DNA from 3 places in the Paenibacillus sp. 102 genome. Region 3 is predicted to be linked to each of the others. Evidence: riboswitches for the same ligand, from Rfam matches in the RefSeq annotation. Region 3 holds a riboswitch; each other region holds the start of a gene.

Region 1 (2,275 bases), on a different contig from region 3:
GCAATATTTGTTTTTTTTAAGGAGTTAGTTTTATTCCTTGTTTTCATTCTATTATTCAAATATAATATTTTTGAGCCTGGTTTTATATGTTGGATATTTTGTGTAGGCAATTCTTGGGCTGCTACAGTACGTGTGTCTACTTGATTTATGGATGGAAGTAGAGATGCGACTGCGACAGTAGTTGCCGTTAAAGCTGTAGCTTTCTGTTTCATCTAATATTAGCCTCCCATAGATGTATTAATATATTTTTTATTATAGTATAAAGATATAATATTTTGTGCATTGTTCACATAACTGTAATATGATATGTGAAAAAAATAACGACTTTTTAATGGAATCGAAATATATTACAAGAATAACAGATAAACAATCATTAGAGTTTGGATAAAAGATAATTAGTATTTTCAGAATAGATATAGAAATGCAAATTGAAAAAATGGCAGAAGAACGTTTTTTAGGTGGGGAAGAGAATCCACCCATGCATAGAAGTGGTCAGTAGCCCCATGCCAAGTTAAAACAGTTGCTGATAACCCATGACAATGTTATACTGACTATGGTAATTTCATATTGTGCTAGGAGAGCTGGTGTTGCCAGCTGAGAGTAAGACCGAAAGTCTTTTATCCTTTTACTACCTGATCTAGATTATGCTAGCGTAGGGAAGCAATTCGGACATGAACATTAGGTCCCCGTTTCTTTGCGTAAAGAAACGGGGATTTTTTATTTGCCAATTTAATAGTGAAAACCACTAGGGGTGCTTTGCATGCTGAGAGAGGAATAATCCTTAACCCTTACGGACCTGATCTAGGTAATACTAGCGAAGGGAAGTGGAACAACGAATAAATGTATTTTTATTTGCTGAACCACTTCTTATATAGAAGTGGTTTTTTATTTTAATAAACAGATATAAAAGGAAGGGGAAATATAAATGAAATTTTGTGAGAGGTTATTTGAGACCGTACAGCCTGTTTGGGAAAAAAGTCATAATCACCCGTTTGTAACTGGAATGGGGGACGGTACGTTAGACAAAGATAAATTCCAATATTACATCATACAAGATTATTTATATTTGCTAGACTATGCAAAACTATATGCAATAGGAGTTGTAAAAGCAACGAATCCGCAGGTAATGGGCAAATTTGCAGAACAAATAGATGGCATTTTAAATGGAGAAATGACAATCCATAAACAGTATGCAAAACGCCTTGGTATTTCTGTAAAGGAGATGGAAGAGGCAAAACCATCTGCTAAAAATTTAGCGTATACAAACTATATGATGTCAGTATCTCAAAATGGTACGCTTGCAGAGTTAATTGCGGCTCTTCTTCCATGTATGTGGAGTTATTGGGAAATTGGAAAGCGTTTAAATGATATTCCAGGAGCGAGAGATCATGAGTTCTTCGGAGAGTGGATTCAAGGATATAGCTCAGAAGAGTATGGAAGTCTTTGCATTTGGCTAATGGATTTATTAAATGAACTAGCTGAAGGGAAATCTGAACAAGAGCTAGCTAGATTAGAAGAGATTTTCTTATATTCCAGCCGATTTGAGTATTTATTCTGGGATATGGCGTATCGTAAGGAGATGTGGGGTTTTGAGGAGCAAGAGCATACTACAATTTCATAATGTTTCCTTTCATTATGATGAAAAGCCAATCATAAACGGTCTAGATGCTTCCGTGCAAGAAAAAGAGTTTGTTAGCATTATTGGACCGAGTGGCTGTGGCAAAAGTACATTGTTTCGTTTAATTACAGGGTTAGAAGAACCTACGGCTGGAAATATTCAACTGACAGAAACAACGAGTCATCCTGTAGGGTATATGCCACAAAAAGATATGCTTCTGCCGTGGAGAACGATTATTGAAAATGCGGCATTACCGTTAGAGTGCCAGGGGATAAAGAAAAAAGAAGCACATGTAAAGGCAAAAGAGCTGTTAGAACAATTTGGTTTACAAGGATACGAGAACAAATATCCGAAAGATTTATCAGGTGGTATGCGGCAACGAGTATCCTTTATTCGAACCTTATTAACAGGCGGGAACGTTTTGTTGTTAGATGAACCTTTTAGCGCATTAGATGCCTTAACGAAAGCAACGTTGCAAGAATGGTTGTTTGAACAATGGAAACAGTGGCAAAAAACAATTTTATTTATTACACACGATGTCGAGGAAGCACTTTTTCTTTCCAATCGGATTTTTGTTGTGACAGAGCAGCCTATTACAACTCTAACAGAGCGCATTGTTCCGCTAGGGATTGATCGCTCAAGAAAAGATTTGCATAA
Region 2 (2,275 bases), on a different contig from region 3:
AGTCCATTGCGCGTTCAGGATCTAAAGATAAGTTAAATTGATCGCGCCAACGGAATTCAAAACGAGCTTTTGAAAGTGCATCATCACGTTGCTGCGCTGTTTTATGTCCCTTTGCAAGGTCAGCCGCATGCGCCGCAATTTTATACGTAATAACCCCTTCACGAACGTCATCTTTGTTTGGCAAACCTAAATGCTCTTTCGGTGTTACATAGCAAAGCATAGCGGTACCAAACCAGCCGATCATCGCTGCACCAATCGCCGATGTAATATGATCATAACCTGGTGCAATATCCGTTGTTAAAGGCCCTAATGTATAGAACGGTGCGCCTTGGCAAATATCAAGTTCTTTATCCATATTTTCTTTAATTAAATGCATCGGTACATGCCCTGGTCCTTCAATCATAACTTGAACATCATGCTTCCAAGCAATTTTTGTTAACTCACCAAGTGTTTCAAGCTCAGAGAATTGCGCTTCATCATTTGCATCCGCAATCGACCCTGGACGTAATCCATCTCCTAAAGAGAAGGAAACATCGTACTGTTTCATAATTTCACAAATCTCTTCAAAGTGCGTATATAGGAAGTTTTCTTTATGATGGAATAGACACCACTGCGCCATAATCGAACCACCGCGTGAAACAATACCTGTTGTACGTTTTGCTGTAATTGGAATGTAACGAAGTAGTACGCCAGCATGAATTGTAAAGTAGTCAACGCCTTGCTCTGCTTGTTCAATTAACGTGTCACGGTATACTTCCCACGTTAAATCTTCAGCAATCCCATTTACTTTTTCTAACGCTTGATAAATCGGAACTGTTCCAACTGGTACAGGAGCATTACGGATGATCCATTCACGAGTTGTATGAATGTTTTTCCCTGTTGATAGATCCATAATTGTATCCGCGCCCCAGCGCGTTGCCCATGTCATCTTCTCAACTTCTTCCGCGATAGAAGAGGAAACCGCAGAGTTCCCAATATTCGCATTTACTTTCACGTGGAAATTGCGTCCGATAATCATCGGTTCTGCCTCTGGATGGTTAATATTTGCTGGTAGGATTGCGCGGCCTTCAGCAATCTCTTTACAAACAAACTCTGGCTCTACGCCTTCACGAATCGCAACATATTCCATCTCAGATGTAATGATGCCCCTGCGCGCATAGTGCATTTGCGTTACGTTTGCACCTTCTTTTGCACGAAGTGGTTTGCGATCCATTTGTGGGAACACAGGTGTATGATTAGATGCGACTTTCACACCATCATCTTCCGGTTTCATTTCGCGTCCTTCATACTCTTCTACATCTCCGCGGTTAACAATCCAACCGTGACGTGGTGTTGGAATTCCCTTTTCCAACTCTACTTTGTACTCAGGATCTGTATAAGGTCCGCTCGTATCATACACACGAATTGGTGGGTTTGGTACACCATTTGTATCACTTTGGGCAATCTCACGCATCGGTACTTTCATACCATCACGCGGGCCATCAACATAGACTTTCTTACTCCCTGGTAAACTCGACTTCAATTCAATTTGCTCAGCTGAAACAGATTGCTTCATAATTTGTGTTGCCTCCCCTTTATCATTTCAAGAAATCTCCCTTACTCAGAACCTCCAACCAACCCCGAGCAATTTCAGTTATCTTGATTTTTACTTCATCCGATCATAGTGATCGGTTCAGCTTTAGGACGAGAAGAGAACTAGTGGCCAGCGCATGCCAAAATAAAAAGAGCCAGGTCCATAGTAAAACAAAGGACCTGGCTCATAAAGACATCATTATGTAAAGCCGTTAACTTCCCTACGCTGGTACGAGCCAGATCAGGTCCAAAGGGTTAAGAAGTTCTTGCGCTTCTCTCTCAGCCCACGCTTTGCTGGGCACCCCTAGTTTATCACTGATTTAATTTTCAATACTTTCTCATCATACACGATAATCAGAAAAATGCAAAGGAATGAATTCTAATTTTTATATGTTGTTTTTTTGTCTGTTGATCGATATCTTCTGTCGAACGGTCGATATATATCCATTTTGATTTGCTGACATCTACATTGCGGCTATGAAAACAAAAAAAGATTTCCACTCATTTTCTCCGTTTGTTTTCACTCGGCATGGAGCTAAGAAAGGGTCTGACCGCTACTATGCATGACTAGACGCTCTCTCCACCTAGAAAAATTAGGTTTTATGTCAACTTTTCAATGTGTATTTACATATTTTAAAAATCGCCGATATCTCAAAAAAAAGATGCCCGCGCGCGCGCGGGGCATCTTTTTCTTATTTACGGT
Region 3 (2,275 bases):
GCTTTGCAACATCGATCATATTTAACCCAATTGAAACTGGCTTACCAAATTCCAGTAGTTGCAACGTTAAATGCATATTACGCTCGAATTGAGAAGAGTCAACAATATTCAGCATATGTTGAAATTCTTCTGTTAATAGAAAGTTTGTAACGACACCTTCATCACGAGAGACAGGATTTAAATCATATACACCTGGTAAATCAATTAATGTCCCTTGCTTATTCTTTAACTTACCAACCTTTTTTTCTACCGTTACCCCGCTCCAGTTTCCTACATATTCATAAGAACCAGTTAACGCATTAAATAATGATGTTTTCCCTGTATTCGGATTCCCTAGCAATGCAACTGTATTCACGCTAATTCCACCTTTATCATTTTCGCGTCACAATGACGAATACTAATTAATTGTCCTCGGCATTCTAATGTACATGGGCCTTTGAACATCGCTTTTTGTTTTACACGAAGTTCACTTCCTTCAGAAAGACCAAAAGCAGCTAATCTCCGCTTTAACAACTTATCTAACGTCTGTAAATTTTTCACTAATACCTTTTCACCTATTTTAATATCAGCTAAACTCATAATTTCCCCCCTCAAAAAAGAGAATGATAATTATTTTCAGTGAAATTATACCACATTCTAAGAATCAAGTAATATAGCCTTTCCCTTCCTATTTGTTAACATTTTGGGACACTTATACTTAAATAATTTTTCTATATAAACTCATACTAGTTTGCTGGCATATAAGTCATGGCTATGCAAACAAACAGAGAACTCCACTCGTTTCCACTTGGCATGGGGCTAAAAAAGGATCCGACCGCTTCTATGCATGAGCGGATTCTCTCTTCCATCTAAAAAAATTCTTTTAATTCTCATCTATGTAAACACCCATTTGCCATTCTCATCCATTTCGATTACAATGAATCTAACAATCAAAGAATCTCGTTATCACAGGGGGAGCCTCGTTGCTGAGAGGGAATATAACGTTCCGACCCTTAGAACCTGTTAGTTAATGCTAACGTAGGAATTGTGCAAACGCCGAAATACATATACCTCATCATTTTCTATTTACGTATTTCATATCTCCCTATGATACATTATTCTTTTTTTGTGCAACTTGGATTTAGGGGGAATGACAACATGCGTAACACCAATTTACAAGCGATGATTGAATCTGCAATCCTTGCAGCCTTCGCCTTGATCATCGACATTTTACCACTATCAATTAAACTTCCAACAGGCGGTTCCGTTTCATTTGCAATGATTCCTATTTTTATTATCGCTTACCGCTGGGGATTTAAAACGGCTTTCTTAGGAGGCTTGATTTGGGGACTACTGCAAATTGTAGTCGGCGATGCATATATTTTAACGCCTGTGCAAGCATTCATTGAGTACTTCGTTGCCTTTGCTTTCGTCGGCTTTGCCGGTTTATTCTATCAACCTATTCAGCAATCAATGGCAAATAATCCAGGGAAGAAAACAATGGTCTATATTATTGTTGCTACTTTCATTGGTAGCTTTGCACGTTATTTCTTTCACTTTATTGCAGGCGTTATCTTCTTCGGAAAGTACGCACCACCAGGACAGTCCGCTTTCCTATATTCATTAATCGTGAACGGTAGTACAATGCTTGCTTCTTTCGCATTATGTACAGTGTTACTACTTCTTTTATTTACAACTTCACCACGCTTATTCCAAAGCGTTGGTGCATATAATATGAATTCAAAAAATAAGAGTGCCTAAATGGCGCTCTTATTTTTACTTTAGTGAGTTATATCTATAATAAACATGATAAATGCACATAAGAACATAAATACCATTACACTTAGTAAATTGCTATTCATGGCTAATCTACTCCTGACAAAACCTTATTTTCTAACCCAAATTATACGTGTAGAAAATAAAGATAAGGTAAAGATACTATGAAGATAAGTTAAAAAACAATAAAAAAGTGTAGAAGTTCCTATTCCTTTCTACACTTTTTTATCTAAATAGAAGAAAAATAGCACACCATCTTCCGTATTATTCACACCATACTCTACGCCATGAAGTTTTAAAATATTTTTTGAAATCGCAAGCCCGAGTCCTGTTCCACCTTTTGAACGTTGACGAGCCGTATCAATCCGATAAAAACGATCCCAAATTTTATCTAATTGTTCTTCTTCAATATGTGCACCTTTATTTTCAATACAAACCTTTATTCGATTTTGTTCATCTATTGTTGAAATAATAATATCCTCTTTTTCCGGCGTATAACGAATTGCATTCGTAATGAAGT

Evidence for each region. A riboswitch is a leader RNA that binds a small molecule or an ion and turns the genes downstream of it on or off. The one in region 3 is predicted to bind thiamine pyrophosphate.
Region 1: another riboswitch for thiamine pyrophosphate. It lies ahead of tenA (thiaminase II); the one in region 3 lies ahead of thiT (energy-coupled thiamine transporter ThiT).
Region 2: another riboswitch for thiamine pyrophosphate. It lies ahead of thiC (phosphomethylpyrimidine synthase ThiC); the one in region 3 lies ahead of thiT (energy-coupled thiamine transporter ThiT).

Annotation. Positions count from the first base shown of each region.
Region 1 covers NZ_JBCGHT010000006.1:222,473-224,747, reverse strand. Annotated here, with positions in the region: gene AAIE21_RS16395 (SH3 domain-containing protein) at 1-212, opposite strand, end outside; TPP riboswitch at 565-676, shown strand; TPP riboswitch at 738-840, shown strand; gene tenA (thiaminase II) at 926-1,621, shown strand; gene AAIE21_RS16385 (ABC transporter ATP-binding protein) at 1,590-2,275, shown strand, end outside.
Region 2 covers NZ_JBCGHT010000007.1:194,526-196,800, reverse strand. Annotated here, with positions in the region: gene thiC (phosphomethylpyrimidine synthase ThiC) at 1-1,555, opposite strand, end outside; TPP riboswitch at 1,774-1,888, opposite strand; gene lldP (L-lactate permease) at 2,269-2,275, opposite strand, start outside.
Region 3 covers NZ_JBCGHT010000018.1:66,584-68,858, reverse strand. Annotated here, with positions in the region: gene feoB (ferrous iron transport protein B) at 1-355, opposite strand, end outside; gene AAIE21_RS24615 (FeoA family protein) at 352-579, opposite strand; TPP riboswitch at 941-1,042, shown strand; gene thiT (energy-coupled thiamine transporter ThiT) at 1,138-1,740, shown strand; gene AAIE21_RS24605 (sensor histidine kinase) at 1,971-2,275, opposite strand, start outside.